DNA from 4 places in the Streptomyces sp. NPDC055966 genome. Region 4 is predicted to be linked to each of the others. Evidence: riboswitches for the same ligand, from Rfam matches in the RefSeq annotation. Region 4 holds a riboswitch; each other region holds the start of a gene.

Region 1 (4,771 bases), on a different contig from region 4:
GTGATGTCCGTGTTCCCCATCTCACCAAATCGGCCATGAGGAAGCGTCAGACCACGGAGCCAACTCCGTGTACGCCTGCGGTATGACACGTAGGGGCGGCGACCACCGGGACCCCTAGGGGCCGGGCCCGGTCGCACGGATGCCGAAGGGCGCCGTACGGCCGTGTGCCATATCGCGGACACGTCAGCCACTGTCAGCGGGGACGAGCCGGTAGGCCGTCGCGGGCCGGCACGCCGTCGTGGGTGGCCCGGGGCCTCAGCCCGCGCGGTGCACCACCGCGTCGCACAGCTCCACCAGAGCCGCCTTGGCGTCGCAGTCCCGCAGCGGCGACAGCGCGGCCCGGGCCTCCTCGGCATAACGCACGGTGTCGCGGCGGGCCTGCTCCAGCGCGGGGTGCGCGCGCAGCGCGGTCAGGGCCTCGGCGTGCCGGGCGTCGTCGGTGAGGTCGGAGTCCAACAGCTCGCACAGCGCGAGGTCCTCGGGCAGCCCCAGCCGGGCCGCGCGCTCGCGCAGCCGGAGTACGGGCAGCGTCGGGATGCCCTCGCGCAGGTCGGTGCCCGGGGTCTTGCCGGACTCGTGCGAGTCGGAGGCGATGTCCAGGACGTCGTCGGCGAGCTGGAAGGCGACGCCGAGCCGCTCGCCGTACTGGGTGAGGACGTCGACGACCGTCTCGTCGGCGCCCGACATCATCGCGCCGAACCGGCACGAGACCGCCACCAGCGAGCCGGTCTTGCCGCCGAGCACGTCCAGGTAGTGCTCGACCGGGTCGCGGCCGTCCGAGGGGCCCGCGGTCTCCAGGATCTGGCCCGTGACCAGCCGCTCGAACGCGAGGGCCTGCACCCGGACCGCCTCGGGCCCGAGGTCGGCGAGGATCTGGGAGGCACGGGCGAAGAGGAAGTCGCCGGTGAGGACCGCGACGGAGTTGCCCCAGCGGGTGTTGGCGCTGTCCACACCGCGCCGCACGGCCGCCTCGTCCATGACGTCGTCGTGGTACAGCGTGGCGAGGTGGGTCAGCTCCACGACGACGGCCGACGGCACGATGCCCGGCGCGTAGCGGTCGCCGAACTGCGCCGCGAGCATCACGAGCAGCGGCCGGAACCGCTTCCCGCCGGCCCGTACGAGGTGCTGCGCGGCCTCCGTGATGAACGGGACCTCGCTCTTGGTGGCCTCGAGCAAGCCTTCCTCGACAGCCGCCAATCCGGCCTGGACATCGGCTTCGAGAGCCTGGTCCCGCACGCTCAGCCCGAACGGCCCGACGACGGTCACGAGGGGTCTCCTGTCTGCTGGTGTCTGCTGGCGATTACACGGTTTGTCGATAGGTCGCTGCCATCACTCAAGTCAGCGTATCCGGTCCTGTTTCGATCACCGATAGCGCCCACCGGTCCGGCCCGGGCGCTATTGGATCATGGCCGCTTTGTTTTCGATCAGATGGTAAGAACGGACATTCATCGACTTAACAGGACACCTTGCGCTTTGTCGCGAACCGAGGGGCGAGCGGAGTAACGGCTCCACCCTCACCCGCGGGCCATCTCACACCCACCCCTCACCCCATCCCTCGCCCACCCCCCTTTCCACGTCCCCCTTCACGACCGGCGCCACTCCGAGCGCGAGTCCCTGAAATCCGCTATGTCCCCTTTATGACTATTTGATACTTCGTGAGTTGGGTCACGGACGCCCATGTCCGCACACCGGCCGCCGAACCGCCCGTTCTCCTTGCCCGGCGCGCGAGTTGAGGGTTGGCAACCGCAAAGGATCAAGCACCACATAGGGTGCAGTTCAAGGTCAAACAGGACGTTGTGTGATTCCGGCACTTGTTCCCGACATGTGCTCTCGCATACGTTCCGGCTCGCTGGGCGGACGCCGAATCCTGCCGCCGCCCGCACAACCATCCGCGAACTCATTCGTACGGCAGGAGCGGGGGACCCAGGTAAGTCGCCGGACCGGTCGGCACACGTCGCACCGGAACGGCTAGGGGTGAAGCCGCGCCTTCTCGCGAAGGCACGGCCGGGCACCTCCCCGCCCGAACCCGACAGCTCACCTCGCAGGCGCCGGAGAGGAACTCCCCATGTCTGCTGCCGCTCAGCACAGCCGTACCCGCACCAGCCGTCTCATGCGCACCCTCGCCGTCGCCGGCACCGGTGCCGCCGTCCTCGCGATGCCGCTCATCGGCGCCACCAGCGCCTCCGCCGCCACCAGCACGCCCTCGACGGCCGCCGCGACCACGTCCCTCGTCCACACGTCCGGGTACACGAACACCCTCGACGGCTGGATCCGCGAGTCCCTCTCGATCATGGCCCAGAAGGGCATCCCCGGCTCCTACAACGGCATCTTCCGCAACATCATGCGGGAGTCCTCCGGCAACCCGCTGGCCATCAACAACTGGGACTCCAACGCCGCCGCCGGCATCCCGTCCAAGGGCCTGCTCCAGGTCATCGACCCGACCTTCCGGGCCTACCACGTGACCGGCACCGCGTTCGACCCGTACGACCCGGTCGCGAACATCACCGCGGCCTGCAACTACGCCGCCGCGCGCTACGGCTCGATCGACAACGTCCACAGCGCGTACTGAGACACCGGTCAGCCGGTCGGAAACAGTCTTTCGAGGACGACGGCGACGCCGTCGTCCTCGTTCGACATGGTGATCTCGTCGGCCACCGCCTTCAGTTCGGGATGCGCGCCGGCCATGGCGACCCCGTGCCCGGCCCAGTCGAACATCGGGATGTCGTTGGGCATGTCCCCGAAGGCCAGCGCCTGTCGGGCACCGACGCCGAGCCGCTCCGCGGCGAGCGCCAGCCCGGTCGCCTTGGTCACCCCGGACGGCTGGAGCTCCACGGTCCCCGGCCCCGACATGGTGACCGTCGCGAGCGAACCCACCACCGCGCGCGCGACGGCCGCCAACTCGTCGTCGGACAGGGCGGCATGGCGCAGCAGCACCTTGCTGATGGGCTTGTGCCACAGGTCGTCGCGCCGGTCGACCCGCACCGAGGGCAGGGTCGGGTGCGGCATCCGGTAGCCGGGCTCGATGAGCGTGAGCCCGTCGACGCCGTCCTGGTCGACGGCCGCGTAGACCTGCCCCACCTCGGCCTCGATCTTGCCGAGCGCCTCCTCGGCCAGTTCCCGGTGCAGCCGGACCGACCAGAGCAGGCGCCCGCCCCCGGCGTCGTAGACCTGCGCGCCCTGTCCGCACACCGCGAGCCCCGCGCAGCCGAGGCGCGCGAGCAGCGGCCGTACCCGAGGGGCCGGACGGCCCGTCACCACCAGATGCCGGGCACCGGCCCGCGCCGCCCGCGCGAGCGCGGCGAGCGACCGGTCGGAGACCGTGTCGTCGCCCCGCAGCAGCGTGCCGTCCAGGTCAGTGGCGATCAGTGCGTATGCGGCTGCCATGATCAGAGAATACGGACGCGGGGCCTGTCCGACTCACCTTGCCGTACTGCGTACTTACGTGCTCATCACCCCCAAGTGGCGCCCGCCGTCGGCCTGATGACACTGTCGGGGTCCCCTGTATGCCGTCGCCGTCCCCGGATGCGGCCGCTTCGTCAGCCGTGGGCCGCCGCCAGGTGCTTCGCCAGTCGCGGCGAGGCGAACTCCGTGCCGCACACGAAGCGCATCACCGGGCCGTACGACGCCGCCGCCGGCAGGCCGGTGAAGTACAGGCCGGGGACGGAGGAGACGCAGCCGGGGCCGAGCCTCGGCGCGCCGCGGCTCACGGCCAGCCGGGTGCGCAGGCCGTGGCCGAGGAAGTCCATCGCCGCGATGTCGACGCGGTAGCCGGTGGCCGCGATGACGTGGTCGGCGGCGAGCCGTTCCACGCCGTCGGCAGGGGTCTGCCCGCGCGGGCCGGTTCGGGAGCGGGAGAACGTGCGGACGGTGAGGACGGGGCTGCCGTCCGACGCCTCCGCGCGGACGATCCGCTCGACTTCCTGCACCTGTACGGCGCTGTCGAACCGCTCGCGCAGCCACCAGGCGCCGAGCGGTCCGAGGACGCGGCGGACCAGGTAGTGACGGGCGGCCTCGGGCAGGTGGCGGTAGGGGTGCGGGTAGTAGCTGAGCGCCCACAGCGACCAGGCGCGGCCGAAGGGGGATGCGGGGCGCAGCCTCGGCTGCTCCCAGGGCGGGGCGCCGAAGGCGACCCGGCCGCGGCCGCGCGCGACCACGCGCACGCGTGCGCCGGCTTCGGCGGCGAGCGCGGCCGTCTCCAGCGCGGACTGGCCGGCGCCGACGACGATCAGCTCCCGGCCGGCGAACCGCCCGAGGTCGTGGTGCTGGGAGCTGTGCGAGAGCGGTCCGGTGGCGGAAGGCCCGTCGGGTGCCGCGCCCGCGAGTTCCGGCGGAAGGTGGGCGAGGCCGGACAGGCCGGTGGCGACGACGACCGCGCGCGCGGTGCACAGCTCTCCCGAGTCCAGCTTGAGTTCGAAGCCGCCGCGCGCGTCACGGTCGACGGACACGACCCGCACCCGCTCCAGGCCGGGCAGCAGCTTCTGCTGGAACCACTCGCCGTAGGCGACGAAGGTCTCCACCGGGATGATGTCCTCGTCAGCCACCAGGCGGCGGATGCCGGCCGCGTCGCAGTAGTCGGCGAGGGTGTGGCCGGGCTGCGGGCAGTCCAGGCTCGACGCGGCGGGTGTCGACTTCAGGAGCATGCCCTCGGGCATGTGGGCGCGCCAGCTGACCATGGGGTCGCCGAAGACGCGGACAGGGATGCCGCGCGCGCGGAGATGGGCGGCGGTGGACAGGCCGAACGGCCCGGCCCCGATGACTGCAACCGGTCGAG
Region 2 (4,771 bases), on a different contig from region 4:
CGCGCCCGTCCGCTTCCACTCCAGGTGCGCGGTCGGGATCTCCTCCAGGAAGCGGGAAGGCGGGTTGTACGACGGCTGGCCCCAGGCGCTGCGCATGGACGACCGGGTGAGGTACAGCCGCTCACGCGCGCGCGTGATGCCGACGTACGCGAGGCGCCGCTCCTCCTCCAGCTCCTTGGTCTGGCCGAGGGCGCGCATGTGCGGGAAGACGCCGTCCTCCATGCCGGTCAGGAAGACGACCGGGAACTCCAGGCCCTTGGCGGTGTGCAGGGTCATCAGGGTGATGACGCCGGCGCCTTCCTCGTCCTCGTCGGGGATCTGGTCGGAGTCGGCGACGAGGGCCACCTGCTCCAGGAAGTCGGCCAGCGTGCCCTGCTCGCCCTCCGCGCGCTCCTGCTCGAACTCCAGGGCCACGGCCGCGAGTTCCTGGAGGTTCTCGATGCGGGTCTCGTCCTGCGGGTCGGTGGAGGACTGCAACTCGGCCAGGTATCCGGTGCGTTCGAGGACGGCCTCCAGCACGGTGGCCGGTCCGGCGCCGGACTCCACGATGGTGCGCAGGTCCTCCATCAGCGTGTTGAACCGCTTGACCGCGTTGGTGGAGCGCGCGGCCATGCCGTACGCCTCGTCCACGCGCTTGAGCGCCTGCGGGAAGCTGATCTTCTCGCGCTGGGAGAGGGCGTCGATCATCGCCTCGGCGCGCTCGCCGATGCCCCGCTTGGGGACGTTGAGGATGCGGCGCAGCGGCACCGAGTCCTCGGGGTTGGCGAGAACGCGCAGGTAGGCCAGGACGTCCCGGACCTCCTTGCGCTCGTAGAAGCGGACGCCGCCGACGACCTTGTAGGGCAGGCCGACGCGGATGAAGACCTCTTCGAAGACACGGGACTGGGCGTTGGTGCGGTAGAAGACGGCCACGTCGCCCGCCTTGGCGTCGCCCGCGTCGACCAGGCGGTCTATCTCGTCGGCGACGAACTGGGCCTCGTCGTGCTCGGTGTCGGCGACGTAGCCGGTGATCCGGGCGCCCTGGCCGGCGTTGGTCCACAGGTTCTTCGGACGGCGGGACTCGTTGCGCTCGATGACCGCGTTGGCGGCGCTCAGGATCGTCTGGGTGGAGCGGTAGTTCTGCTCCAGCAGGATCGTCGTCGCGTTCGGGTAGTCCTCCTCGAACTGGAGGATGTTGCGGATCGTCGCGCCCCGGAAGGCGTAGATCGACTGGTCCGCGTCACCGACGACGCACAGCTCGGCGGGCGGGAGGTCGTGCTCGCCCGGCGGGGCGGCGACGTCCTCGGTGACGTCCTCGGCGGCGCGCTCGACGGTGCCGACCAGTTCGCGGACCAGTGCGTACTGGGCGTGGTTGGTGTCCTGGTACTCGTCGACCAGGACGTGCCGGAAGCGGCGGCGGTAGTGCTCGGCGACGTCCGGGAAGGCGCGCAGCAGATTGACCGTCGTCATGATCAGGTCGTCGAAGTCGAGCGCGTTGGCCTCGCGGAGGCGGGACTGGTAGAGCGCGTAGGCCTGGGCGAGGGTCTTCTCGAAGCCGTCGGCGGCCTGGGCGGCGAAGTCCTCCTCGTCGATCAGCTCGTTCTTCAGATTGCTGATCTTGGCGCTGAAGGACTTGGGCGGGAAGCGCTTGGGGTCGAGGTCCAGGTCGCGGCAGACCAGGGCCATCAGGCGCTTGCTGTCGGCGGCGTCGTAGATCGAGAACGACGACGTGAAACCGAGCTTCTTCGACTCGCGCCGCAGGATGCGCACGCACGCGCTGTGGAAGGTCATCACCCACATCGCGTGCGCGCGCGGGCCGACGAGCTGCTCGACGCGCTCCTTCATCTCGCCCGCGGCCTTGTTGGTGAAGGTGATCGCGAGGATCTGGCCCGGGTGCACGCTCCGCTCGGCGAGCAGGTGGGCGATGCGGTGGGTGAGCACACGGGTCTTGCCGGAGCCGGCGCCGGCGACGATGAGCAGGGGGGAGCCGGCGTGGACGACCGCGGCGCGCTGGTTGTCGTTCAGCCCCTCCAGCAGCGCCGCCGCGTCGAGTGCGGGGCGGGGGGCGCCGTCGCGGTAGTAGGAATCCCGGTCCGGCGGCACGTCGAACTTCCCGCCGAACAGATCGTCCGGAAGCGGCTCCGGAGCGTGATCGTCCTCGGGCGGCGGCGGAGGCTCCTCCTCGCGCCCGCGCGGGGGCTGGAGGTCCGCCAGGAAGCTGTCGTCAAAGAGGCTGCTCATCGCTCTCCGAGTCTAGGGCGCCCCACCGACAACCGGTCGCCGTCCCGGGAAGAAGACCGCGCGGGCGAAGGGGCGAACATCCCTTACCCAGCGGAATCACCCGATGACCCGGACGTGATTCCGGTCTCGGATCACGAAAATGTATCGGACATATCACGCACCAACCTTCACACTAGCCACACGAGTTGGCTAGGTTGCGGTCGGGCCGCGTGCGCGGCCCCCGCCGAGTCCGGCCCGTCCCGTACGGGGCACCCGGAGCCGGGGACCCACCGAACCTGGGGTGAATCGGCCGAATCCCGTCCGGGACGACGCCGTAGGGCAACCCTTCCGAACCACCGCCCGAACCCGACAGCTAACCCGGTAGGCGGACCATTGGAAGGAGTCGCCTCCCTTGGCGTCGCACCGCAAGCCGCGCCCCGGCGGGACCACCGCGGCGGGTATACGCACCCCCGCTCTCGCCACCGCCGCCCTCACCTCCATAGCCATGCTGTCCCAGACCGCCGAGGCCGCCCCGGGCACCGACCACAACCGGCCGAGCCTGGAGGAGGTGGAGAAGAAGGTCGACGACCTCTACCGGCAGGCGGAGTCGGCGACCGAGAAGTACGACGCGGCCAAGGAGCGCACCGGCAAGGAGCGCGGCCACGTCGACGCCCTCCGCCAGGAGGTCGCCCGCCGCACCGACAGCCTCAACAAGGCCCGCGAGGAGCTGGGTTCGTTCGCCGCGGCCCAGTACCGCACCGGCGCCGCCGCGCCGAGCACGGCCACCTTCCTGCTGGCGAACGACCCGCAGGACTACTTCGACCAGACCCAGCTGATGAACCGGCTGACCACGCGCGAGAAGAGCGCGGTCGACGCCTACATCGGCGATCAGGCCGCCACGATGAAGAAGCGGCGGGAGGCCGCCGAGAGCCTCCAGACGCTGACCACCTCGCAGCAGGACCTCCAGACGGCCAAGACGACCGTCCAGAAGAAGCTCGCCTCCGCGCGCGAACTGCTCTCGCAACTGACGGCCCAGGAGAAGGCGCGACTCGCGCAGATCGAACAGGCCAAGCAGCAGGAGGCGGCGCGCAAGGCGGCCGAGCTGGCGAAGCAGCAGGCCGCGGCCCGGGCCAAGCAGCAGAGCAGTTCGTCCGGCTCGTCGTCGTCCGGCTCCGGCGGGTCCACGTCCACGGGCTCGACGGGTTCCACCTCTTCGGGGTCCTCGGGATCCTCCGGCTCGTCCGGTTCGTACGACACGAAGGCCGAGAAGGCCCTCGCCTTCGCCCGCGCCCAGATCGGCAAGCCGTACGTGTGGGGCGCCACCGGGCCGGGCTCCTACGACTGCTCGGGCCTGACCCAGGCCGCATGGAAGGCAGCCGGCGTCGCGCTCCCGCGCACCACGTACGACCAGGTGAACGCCGGCACCACGGTCTCCCTGGCGGACGCGCGCCCGGGCGACCTGATCTTCTTCTACGACGACATCAGCCACGTCGGCCTCTACATCGGCAACGGCATGATGATCCACGCCCCCAAGCCGGGCGCCTACGTCCGCGAGGAGTCGGTGTACTACGGCGGAGAATCGATCATCCACAGCGTGGTCCGCCCGGGCTGATCTCCGCACCGGTGCCCACGCGCGCGTACCGGCGTTTCCCGGCCACGCGCGCGTACCGGCTGTTCTCGCGCCTCGGCTCCGCGTCCCGGACCTGGCCTGGTACGTCGTCCTGCCGGCGGCCGAGGCGGCGCGGCCCCGGCCCGGCTACGACGTACGGCGGTGGTCGACGGTGTTCCCGATGGGGATGACGGCGGCTGCGACGCTTTCCGTCGCGGCCGCCGTGCGACTCCCGTGGCTCCGGTGGCCGGGGCGGGTGCTGGTGTGGGTGGCGGTGGCGGCGTGGCTCGCGGTCGGCGCCGGAGCGGTGCGCGCGGCCCGTACGGCGGGAGGGACGGCCGTCAGGTCCACAGGACGGCGATGAAGATGTTCGCCATGGTCAGCAGGCCGACGACGCCGAAGGCACCCTTCTCGACCTTCTCCTCGTCGCGCTTGACGTAGACCAGGCCGAGGATCACGATCAGCAGGGCCAGCTTCAGACCGATCTTGATGGTGTTGATGTGGTGGTCACCGGCCTGGTTGAGGCCGACCAGCACCACTCCGGTGACGAGCATGGTGAGCGCGCCGTGCAGCATCCCGGGGACGAAGCGGGCCGTGCCCTGGCCCATCGCCTTCATCTGGGTGAGGAAACCGCCGAGCAGCGCCGCGATGCCGATGATGTGCAGGCCGACGAAGAGATGGATGAGTACGTCCATGAGGCCGGAGCCTAATCAGGGCGATGCGGTCCCTCGCCACCGGGCCCTGGCACAGCCGTCCGCACCCGGCCGTCCACCGCTGCGGATCTTGCATATATGCGGCCCATAGCACCTCACGCCTCCCGCCTGTTCCGCTTTCCGCGCATCGGTCACCACGCCACGTGAAGGGGACGACTCCGGACCGGCCGCACGATCACGTACGGTCACCTACCGATCTGTCGACGCCAGTTCCGTACACTGCGTTACCTACCCGTCACACTCCGGCCTA
Region 3 (4,771 bases), on a different contig from region 4:
ACAACGTCCCCTACGGCACCGCCTTCGAGAAGCTGACCGCCCTCAGCTACCCGCAGGGCCACCCCTACCACCACACGCCGATCGGCTCGATGGCGGACCTGGACGCGGCCACCCTGGAGGACGCCCGCCAGTTCTTCCGCACCTACTACGCGCCGAACAACGCGGTGCTGTCCGTGGTCGGCGACATCGACCCCGTACGGACCCTCGCCTGGATCGAGAAGTACTTCGGCTCGATCCCCGCGCACGACGGCAAGCCCGCGCCCCGCGACGGCTCCCTGCCCGAGGTCATCGGCGAGCAGAAGCGCGAGGTCGTCGTCGAGGAGGTCCCGGCGCGCGCCCTGATGGCCGCCTACCGGCTGCCGGAGGACGGCACGCGCGCGTGCGACGCGGCCGACCTCGCCCTGACCGTCCTCGGCGGCGGCGAGTCCTCCCGCCTGTACAACCGGCTGGTGCGCCGCGACCGTACGGCCGTCGCGGCCGGCTTCGGCCTGCTGCGCCTCGCCGGCGCGCCCTCGATGGGCTGGCTGGACGTGAAGGCCTCCGGCGACGTCGAGGTGCCGGTCATCGAGGCCGCCATCGACGAGGAGCTCGCCCGGTTCGCCGAGGAGGGCCCGACGCCGGAGGAAATGGAGCGCGCCCAGGCCCAGTTGGAGCGCGAGTGGCTGGACCGGCTCGGCACGGTGGCGGGCCGCGCCGACGAACTGTGCCGGTTCGCCGTCCTGTTCGGCGACCCGCAGCTCGCCCTCACGGCTGTCCAGCGCGTCCTGGCGGTGACCGCCGAGGAGGTCCAGGAGGTCGCCAAGGCCCGCCTGCGCCCCGACAACCGCGCGGTCCTCGTCTACGAGCCGAAGTCCCCGGAAGCGGCCCCCGACGCCGACGTGCCCGAGGACCCGGAGCAGGAAGCGACCGTAGAGGCCGGCAACGAGAACGAGGAGACGGCCAAGTGACCGAGCAGCTCGCCAGCATGGACTTCCACCCTCAGCCGCGGCCCGGCGAGGCCAAGCCGTGGGCGTTCCCGGCCCCCGAGCGCGCGGCGCTCGACAACGGCCTGACGGTGCTGCGCTGCCACCGCCCCGGCCAGCAGGTCGTCGCCGTCGAGGTGCTGCTCGACGCGCCCCTGGACGCCGAGCCGGCCGGTCTGGACGGCGTCGCCACGATCATGGCGCGGGCCTTCTCCGAGGGCACCGACCAGCACTCCGCCGAGGAGTTCGCGGCCGAGCTGGAGCGTGCGGGCGCCACGCTCGACGCGCACGCCGACCACTCCGGTGTCCGCATCAGCCTGGAGGTGCCCGCCTCCCGCCTCGCCAAGGGCCTCGGCCTGCTCGCCGACGCCCTGCGCGCGCCCGCGTTCGCCGAGAGCGAGGTCGAACGGCTGGTCCGCAACCGCCTGGACGAGATCCCGCACGAGCTGGCCAACCCCACCCGCCGGGCCGCCAAGGAGCTGTCCAAGGAGCTGTTCCCGGCCACCTCGCGCATGTCGCGTCCGCGCCAGGGCACCGAGGAGACGGTCGAGAAGATCGACGCGGCCGCCGTACGCGCCTTCTACGACCGCCATGTGCGCCCCTCGACGGCCACCACGGTCGTGGTCGGCGACTTCACCGGCATCGACCTGGACGCCCTGCTCGGCGACACCCTGGGTGCCTGGAGCGGTACCCCGGGGCAGCCCCGGCCCGTGCCGGCCGTGAGCGCCGACGACACCGGCCGCGTGGTCATCGTGGACCGGCCCGGTGCGGTCCAGACGCAGCTGCTGATCGGCCGCGTGGGCCCCGACCGGCACGACCGCGTGTGGCCCGCGCAGGTGCTCGGCACGTACTGCCTGGGCGGCACCCTCACCTCCCGCCTGGACCGCGTCCTGCGCGAGGAGAAGGGCTACACCTACGGTGTGCGTGCCTTCGGCCAGGTCCTGCGGTCCGCCGCGGACGGCACGGGTGCCTCCCTGCTCGCCATCAGCGGCTCGGTGGACACGCCGAACACCGGTCCCGCGCTGGACGACCTGTGGAAGGTGCTGCGCACCCTCGCGGCGGAGGGACTGACCGACGCCGAGCGGGACGTGGCCGTCCAGAACCTCGTCGGGGTCGCGCCGCTCAAGTACGAGACGGCGGCGGCCGTCGCGAGCACGCTGGCCGACCAGGTCGAGCAGCATCTGCCCGACGACTTCCAGGCGACGCTGTACCGGCAGCTGGCCGCCACGGGCACGGTGGAGGCCACGGCCGCCGTCGTGAACGCCTTCCCGGTGGACGGCCTGGTGACCGTCCTCGTCGGTGACGCCTCGCAGATCAAGGCGCCGGTGGAGGCGCTCGGCATCGGCGAAGTCAGCGTGGTCGCGGCCGAGTAGGGCACGCACGCGTGGGGCCCTGACCGCCTACGGGCCGTCAGGGCCCCTCGTCGTTCCGCGCCCTTCCCCAGATGCCCGATTTGGGACGGAGGTTGCCTGTCTGCCCTGTGGGATGCGCTACAAAAGCCCGGTTCGGTTTGGGGACCGGCGGCAGGCCCGCCTAGCGTCGTCCGGGCTGTTCGTCAGGCAGTGCGCCGCACCCGCGGCACCGGACAGCCATCGCCGAGTCCCCGTACGGCGCGAGCCAGGGGAGCCGGGGACCCACAACGTCCCCTGGGGTGAATCGGACGCCCACGCGTGCGCGTGGGGGCCGTAGGAGACCTTCCTGCTCCGAACCCGTCAGCTAACCCGGTAGGCGAGAGGGAAGGAAAGGACCAGCCACTCCATGGCGTTCATGTGCGCCACCGGGAAGCACCGCAAGCCCGGCCGGGTCACGCGCACCGCCGCTCAGGCGGCCGGCGTCGCGGCCCTCACCACCGGTGTCATCGGCACCCTCGCGGCCTCCCCCGCGTCCGCCGCCCAGAACTCCGTCGAGCAGACCGGCCTCACCCCGGTGATCAGCGTGGGCGACGACATCGCCGAGCAGATCGACGCGCAGGCAGCCGCCCAGCGGCAGGCCGCCGCGCAGAAGGCGGCCGAGGAGGCCGCGGCCCGGCGGGCCCAGGAGATCCACGAGACCAAGGCCCGCGCCGCACGCGAGGCGGAGCGCGAGCGGCTGAACCGCTTCGTCGCCCCGATCGCGGACTCGTACGTCTCCACGGGCTACAAGGCCAGCAGTTCCCTGTGGTCCTCCGGTTCCCACACCGGCATCGACTTCCACGCGGCCAGCGGCACGCCCGTCCACGCGGTCGGCTCCGGCACCGTCGTCTCCACCGGCTGGGGCGGCGCGTACGGCAACCAGATCGTGATCCGGATGGCCGACGGCATGTACACCCAGTACGGCCACCTGTCGTCCCTCGGCGTCACGGTGGGCCAACAGGTCACCCCGGGCGAGCAGATAGGCCTGTCCGGCGCGACCGGCAACGTCACCGGACCGCACCTGCACTTCGAGGCCCGTACGACCCCCGACTACGGCTCGGACGTCGACCCGGTCGCCTATCTCCGCGAGCACGGCGTGAACGTCTGACGCGCACGGCGCACGAGACACGGCATCCGAAGCCCCGGCTCACCGAGCCGGGGCTTTCGTCGTTTTTCCACGGTGTCCTCGGTGCGCTTACGGGAGTCGCTGTCCAAAAAATATCCATGGATTCCGGCCCGCCGTCGGAAATTCTGGCTCATTGCAATAGAGTCACGGAACACGCGTCCATCGTCGACGTGTCACGGGGATTAAGGCGGAGGTCGGTCATGCGTATTCCGGCGCACTCGGTATGCACAGCGATCCGGGACGACATCGTCGCCGGTGTCCACGAGCGCGGCAGCCGCCTCACCGAGGAAGTCCTGGCCCGCCGCTACGGCGTCTCGCGCGTCCCCGTCCGCGAGGCCCTGCGCACGCTGGAGGCGGAGGGCTTCGTGGTGACGCGCCGGCACGCGGGCGCGTGCGTGGCCGAGCCGACCGAGCAGGAGGCGGCCGACCTGCTGGAGATGCGGATGCTCCTGGAGCCGCTCGGCGCCGCCCGAGCCGCGCAGCGGCGCACGGAGGCACATCTGAAGGTGCTGCGCGGCCTGGTCAGACTGGGCCAGGAGCGGGCCAGGCGGGGCAGCAGCGAGGATCTTCGGTCACTGGGCGGCTGGTTCCACGAGACGCTCGCCCAGGCCTGCGCGAGCCCCTCGCTGACCTCGATGCTGACCCAGTTGCGCCACAAGATCGCCTGGATGTACGCGGTGGAGGCGCTGCCGACCCCGGTCGAGTCCTGGGCGGAGCACGGCGCGATCGTGGACGCGGTGGCGCGCGGCGACGGCGAGCGCGCGCGGGCGCTCACGGCTCTGCACGGCGAGCGCGCGACGGCCGCGCACCGGCTTCGCTTTTCTGCCGGCGGCGAGGGTGTGAGGACTTCGCAACACGCCGTAAACATGACCGGCCTGCGTCATTAACACGAGCGCCGTATACAAAGAAGAGTAATTCGGTGGCGGTGTATTCTTGCTGCCTGAATTCAGGTGTGTTCACGCATTGTGGAAGACCGTGCCAAACGGCGAAGCCGCGCCGCCCCGGAAAGGGCGACGCGGCTTCGGTGTTCCGTGTTCCGGGCGGGGCCGGATCAGACGGTCTCGGGCAGCTCCTCCAGGCCCTCGGAGACCAGCTTGGCCAGACGCTCCAGGGCGATGTCCGCGCCCTCGGCGTCGGAGGCGAGGACGATCTCCTCGCCACCCTGGGCGCCCAGACCCAGGACGGCCAGCATGGAGGCCGCGTTGACGGGGTTGCCGTCAGCCTTGGCGATCGTCACCGGGACGCCTGCGGCCGTGGCGGCTCGGACGAAGATGGAGGCGGGGCGGGCGTGG
Region 4 (4,771 bases):
GGGCGTGCCGTCGGGCAGCCGCGGCGCCGTCTCCACGACGTCCGGCTGGCCGCACGGGCAGCGGTGCGCGATGGCCCGCAGACCCCGCGGCGGGCGGCCCAGCTGCTGCTTGAAGGCCTCGACGTCCGCGTCGGTGGGCTCGGTGCGCGAAGTGGGCGGCGGAGGGGTTTCCATGACTGCTTTCAGAGCGGCTTTCTCAGAAGGGGCGGTGGATCGGGGCGTGCTGTCGGTTCACTGGTCGGAGGCGTCGGACTTGTCGACCCCGTCCCAGACGTTGGCGTACCAGGGCCGCTGGGCGGCCTTCAGGTCGGCGCGGGACTGCTTGGCCATACCGGGATCGACGACCGTGTACCCGGTCTCCCCCGGCATCACATAATGCAGCCGCCGCCGGATCTCCTGCTCGGCGTAGGCGTCGTCCTGCCAGCGTGCCTTGAGGTCGCGCAGCTGCTCGACGCGCTGCTCGGCCTGTTGCTTCTGGCGCTGGAGGTCGGAGATCTGCGCGCGCTGGGAGACGTACTGGCGCATCGGGTACGCGAGCGCGACGATCATCGTGCACAGCACCAGCACGAGCAGCGCCGCGCGCCCGGTGAGCCGGGAGCGGCGGGCCTGCCGCTTGGTCTGGGAGCGGTAGACCCGGGCCGCCGTCTGCTCGCCGAGCAGCCGCAGCCTGGTCGCGGTGGAGAAACGGTCCCGGTCCCTCGCGGCCATCTGGCTCTCGCCTCCCCTTGCGCTGTGCCTGGCACGCCTCACACGTGCGTACGTCCCCGGACACGGTACGGGACCGGTACGGGGACGTACGTACGACTGGCTAGGACTTACCTCTTAACGGCTCAGCCCTTGAAGCGCGGGAAGGCGGAGCGGCCCGCGTACACCGCGGCGTCGTCGAGGATCTCCTCGATGCGCAGCAGCTGGTTGTACTTGGCGACGCGCTCGGAGCGGGCCGGGGCGCCGGTCTTGATCTGGCCGCAGTTGGTGGCGACGGCCAGGTCGGCGATGGTGACGTCCTCGGTCTCGCCGGAGCGGTGCGACATCATGCACTTGAAGCCGCTGCGCTGGGCCAGCTCGACGGCGTCCAGGGTCTCGGTCAGCGAGCCGATCTGGTTGACCTTGACCAGCAGGGCGTTGGCGGTGCCCTCCTCGATGCCGCGGGCGAGGCGCTCGGGGTTGGTGACGAACAGGTCGTCGCCGACGAGCTGGACCTTGTCGCCGAGGCGGTCGGTGATGACCTTCCAGCCGGCCCAGTCGTCCTCGAACAGCGGGTCCTCGATGGAGACGAGCGGGTACGCGGAGACGAGCTCCTCGTAGTACTCCGTCATCTCGGCGGCGGAGCGCTCCTTGCCCTCGAAGAGGTACTTGCCGTCCTTGTAGAACTCGGAGGCGGCGACGTCGAGCGCGAGGGCGATCTGCTGGCCGGGGACGTAACCGGCCTCCTTGATCGCCTCCAGGATGAGGTCGAGGGCGGCGCGGTTCGACTCCAGGTTCGGGGCGAAGCCGCCCTCGTCGCCCAGGCCGGTGGACAGGCCCTTGGACTTCAGGACCTTCTTCAGCGTGTGGTAGACCTCCGCGCCCCAGCGCAGCGCCTCGGAGAAGGACTCCGCGCCGATCGGAGCGATCATGAACTCCTGGATGTCCACGTTGGAGTCCGCGTGCGAGCCGCCGTTGAGGATGTTCATCATCGGCACCGGCAGCAGGTGCGCGTTCGGGCCGCCCAGGTAGCGGAACAGCGGCAGGTCGCTGGCCTCGGAGGCGGCGTGGGCGACGGCGAGGGAGACGCCGAGGATGGCGTTGGCGCCGAGGGAGCCCTTGTTGTCGGTGGCGTCCAGGTCGAACATGGCCTGGTCGATCAGGCGCTGCTCGGTGGCGTCGTAGCCGACCAGCTCCGGGCCGATCTGCTCGATGACGGCGAGGACGGCCTTCTCGACGCCCTTGCCCTGGTAGCGGTTCGGGTCACCGTCGCGCAGCTCGATGGCCTCGAAGGCACCGGTCGAGGCGCCCGACGGAACGGCGGCACGACCCGTGCTGCCGTCGTCGAGGCCGACCTCGACCTCGACCGTGGGGTTGCCTCGGGAGTCCAGGATTTCCCGGGCTACGACGACGTCGATGGACGGCACGAGCATCTCCTTCTTGGATGTGACGCTGGAAGTGCGGGGCGGTGTGCCTTGCGGCTGCGCCGTGCGACTAGAGCCTAACCGTCTCCGGGGGATCGGCCCGCGACCGACCGCCCCGTGAACGCGGTGGGACATGCAGACGGTACCCATTGTTCACCCTCGGAACAAAGGGGGCTGTCGATGAGGCCCGGCTGAAGAGCGGGGAAACAGAAAGCCCCGTCCCGGCGCGTACGGGGGAACACGCGCCGGGACGGGGAGCCCGTGGGGACGGGGGTGACCCTCACGGGGTCCTCGGTGTGGGGGGTGGGGATGTGAGGGCGCTGTGCGTCCGGCCGGAGCCGGATGTCACTTCAGGTGCAGCTGCTGACCGGGGAAGATGAGGTCGGCGTTGTCGACGATGTCCTTGTTCAGCTGGAACAGCTTCTGCCAGCCGCCGGCGACGTGGTGCTTCTCGGCGATGGAGCTGAGGGTGTCGCCCTTGACGACCTTGTACTCGCCGTCGCCCTTCTTGACCTTCTTGCCGGTCGGGGTGGTGACGGTCTTGCTCGCCTTCGGGGCCGTGCGCTCGGTGGAGCGGGTGGCGGCCTGCTGGTCGGCGGAGCGGGTGGTGGCGCTGCCGGAGGAACCGCTGCCCGCCGAGCCGCTGCCGGTGGAGCCGGAGCCGGTGCTCGGGGCGGAGCCGTTGTACGGGGCGGAGGACAGGCCCGTGCCGCAGACCGGCCAGGCACCCTTGCCCTGCGAGGCGAGGACCTTCTCGGCGACGGCGATCTGCTGCGCCTTGGTGGCCTGGTTGGCGGTCGAGGCGTAGGCGGTGCCGCCGTACGCGGCCCAGGTGGAGGCGGAGAACTGGAGGCCGCCGTAGAAGCCGTTGCCGGTGCTGATGGACCAGTTGCCACCCGACTCGCACTGGGCGACCGCGTCCCACTCGGAGGCGGTGGCGGCGGAGGCGTTGCCGGCCGCCATCAGCGGGGCGGCGACGGCGGCACCGGTGACACCGGCCAGCGCGACGACGCGGACGGCCTTGGACGGACGACGGTGCTTGCCCTTGCCGGAAAACAGCATGGATCGATCCCCTCACCGACGCCTGCGAGGTGAGCTGTCGGGTTCGGGCCGGTTGAGTTGCCCGGCCGCACGCCCGCTGTCGCGGGCCTGCGGCTTCACCCCAAGCCGGATCCGGCGTCAACTGCCGGTTCCAGCGCCTACCTTGGGTCCCCCGCTCCTGCCTACGGCGCTTGACGCGACGACTGTTCCCGGACGGCCGCTGGCAGGATTCGGCGTTGCGGCAGCCGGGGCTCGTGGTGACGAGCGGTCCTGACCGTAGACAGGCGATCGACGGAATTTCAAAGACGATCAGGGCTTCTGAGACTCATCCCACACTTTCGCCAAAACGGACATTAGCGATCAAGCGGGGCGCCAACTCGCCTTACTCCGCGTCCTTTTCGTTACCGACTTCCAGGGTCTGACCGGCGGTGATCTGGTTCGGGTCGGCCCCTATCACCTTCTTGTTGCCGTCATAGAGCGCGCGCCATCCGCCGTCGACACCGAGAGAGCCAGCGATGGAGGCGAGCGTGTCGCCCTCACGGACCGTATAGGTGTTCGTCCGGTGGCCCGCGTGGCGGCCCGAGGACGCGGCATCCTGACCGTTTGTCACGTTTTCGTCCGCACTTCCGCCGCGGTGACGTCCGCCACTGCTGAGCGCTCCCGTGTCGACGAGGCTCCAGGAACCGGTGCTCTGCGGGTAATTGTCCGACTCGTCGGTCCCGGGGGTGGCGCTGGGCGAGCTGTCGCCGCCCTGCGCGCCTCCGCCACCGGAGGACCCGATGGAGCCACCGGAACCGGATGTGCCCGCCTTGTCGCCCTTGTCGGACTTGTGGCTGCCTGCACCCTTGGAGCCGTGCGACGCGCCCGACTCCTTGCCACCCCCGTCACTCGCGCTCGGTCCGGGCGTGGCACCGGCATCCGAGGAAGCGTCCGCGCCGGAGCCGGACTTCGAGCCGGAGTGGGCGCCCGACCCGTCCCCGGAACCCGAGTCGGACCCGGACGAGTCCGACAGACCGGACGAGTCGGAACCGTTCGTCGATCCGGAGTCGCCACCCGAGCTCTTGCCGCTCCCGGAGTTCCCGACGCCCGTGTCGACCTCGACCGAACCCGAGTTGGAGGTCAGCCCGGCGGTCAGCGCGCACATGGTCCACGGCTTGGTGCCCTGGTCGGCGAGGATCTTCTCGGCGACGGCGATCTGCTGGTTGCGGCTGGCCTGGTCGGCGCTGTCGGCGTACTGCGTGCCGCCGTACTTGTCCCAGTCGTCCTGCGATATCTGGAGACCGCCGTAGTACCCGTTGCCGCTGTTCTGGCTCCAGGAGCCGCCGCTCTCGCACTCGGCGACCTTGTCCCACGTGGTGCCGTCGGCCGCGTGGGCGCTCGCGGCGCCGAGCAGCGGGATGGCGATGGCGGAGCCGGTCACGCCGGCCGCGACGAGGAGGGCCGGAGCCTGACGGGGGCGACGGTGACGACCGTTCCCGGTGAGCATGCGGAAGCCTTTCGTGCGACAGCAGGACCGGCGCGGCGGCGGACGGTGCCGGTCGCCACGCTGATGGGTGAACGTATCGGCACACGATCACTTGTCACAAGTTAATGCCGCGCAGATCACGTGAAGATCACAGGGT

What was found. A riboswitch is a leader RNA that binds a small molecule or an ion and turns the genes downstream of it on or off. The one in region 4 is predicted to bind cyclic di-AMP.
Positions count from the first base shown of each region.
Region 1: another riboswitch for cyclic di-AMP. It lies ahead of ACFC8N_RS37325 (transglycosylase SLT domain-containing protein); the one in region 4 lies ahead of ACFC8N_RS07380 (transglycosylase family protein).
Region 2: another riboswitch for cyclic di-AMP. It lies ahead of ACFC8N_RS29160 (NlpC/P60 family protein); the one in region 4 lies ahead of ACFC8N_RS07380 (transglycosylase family protein).
Region 3: another riboswitch for cyclic di-AMP. It lies ahead of ACFC8N_RS06390 (M23 family metallopeptidase); the one in region 4 lies ahead of ACFC8N_RS07380 (transglycosylase family protein).

Region 1 covers NZ_JBHJYK010000022.1:121,448-126,218, forward strand. The annotation lists gene ACFC8N_RS37320 (polyprenyl synthetase family protein) at 256-1,266, opposite strand; cyclic di-AMP (ydaO/yuaA leader) riboswitch at 1,881-2,061, shown strand; gene ACFC8N_RS37325 (transglycosylase SLT domain-containing protein) at 2,066-2,569, shown strand; gene ACFC8N_RS37330 (HAD family hydrolase) at 2,578-3,384, opposite strand; gene ACFC8N_RS37335 (FAD-dependent oxidoreductase) at 3,537-4,771, opposite strand, start outside.
Region 2 covers NZ_JBHJYK010000015.1:69,553-74,323, reverse strand. The annotation lists gene pcrA (DNA helicase PcrA) at 1-2,220, opposite strand, end outside; cyclic di-AMP (ydaO/yuaA leader) riboswitch at 2,432-2,604, shown strand; gene ACFC8N_RS29160 (NlpC/P60 family protein) at 2,612-3,811, shown strand; partial or broken gene ACFC8N_RS29155 (hypothetical protein) at 3,900-4,172, shown strand; gene ACFC8N_RS29150 (hypothetical protein) at 4,150-4,503, opposite strand.
Region 3 covers NZ_JBHJYK010000002.1:466,998-471,768, reverse strand. The annotation lists gene ACFC8N_RS06400 (pitrilysin family protein) at 1-947, shown strand, start outside; gene ACFC8N_RS06395 (pitrilysin family protein) at 965-2,335, shown strand; cyclic di-AMP (ydaO/yuaA leader) riboswitch at 2,546-2,708, shown strand; gene ACFC8N_RS06390 (M23 family metallopeptidase) at 2,721-3,461, shown strand; gene ACFC8N_RS06385 (GntR family transcriptional regulator) at 3,680-4,366, shown strand; gene ACFC8N_RS06380 (HPr family phosphocarrier protein) at 4,531-4,771, opposite strand, start outside.
Region 4 covers NZ_JBHJYK010000003.1:105,203-109,973, forward strand. The annotation lists gene ACFC8N_RS07365 (DUF501 domain-containing protein) at 1-174, opposite strand, end outside; gene ACFC8N_RS07370 (septum formation initiator family protein) at 232-708, opposite strand; gene eno (phosphopyruvate hydratase) at 831-2,117, opposite strand; gene ACFC8N_RS07380 (transglycosylase family protein) at 2,454-3,170, opposite strand; cyclic di-AMP (ydaO/yuaA leader) riboswitch at 3,175-3,349, opposite strand; gene ACFC8N_RS07385 (transglycosylase family protein) at 3,532-4,635, opposite strand.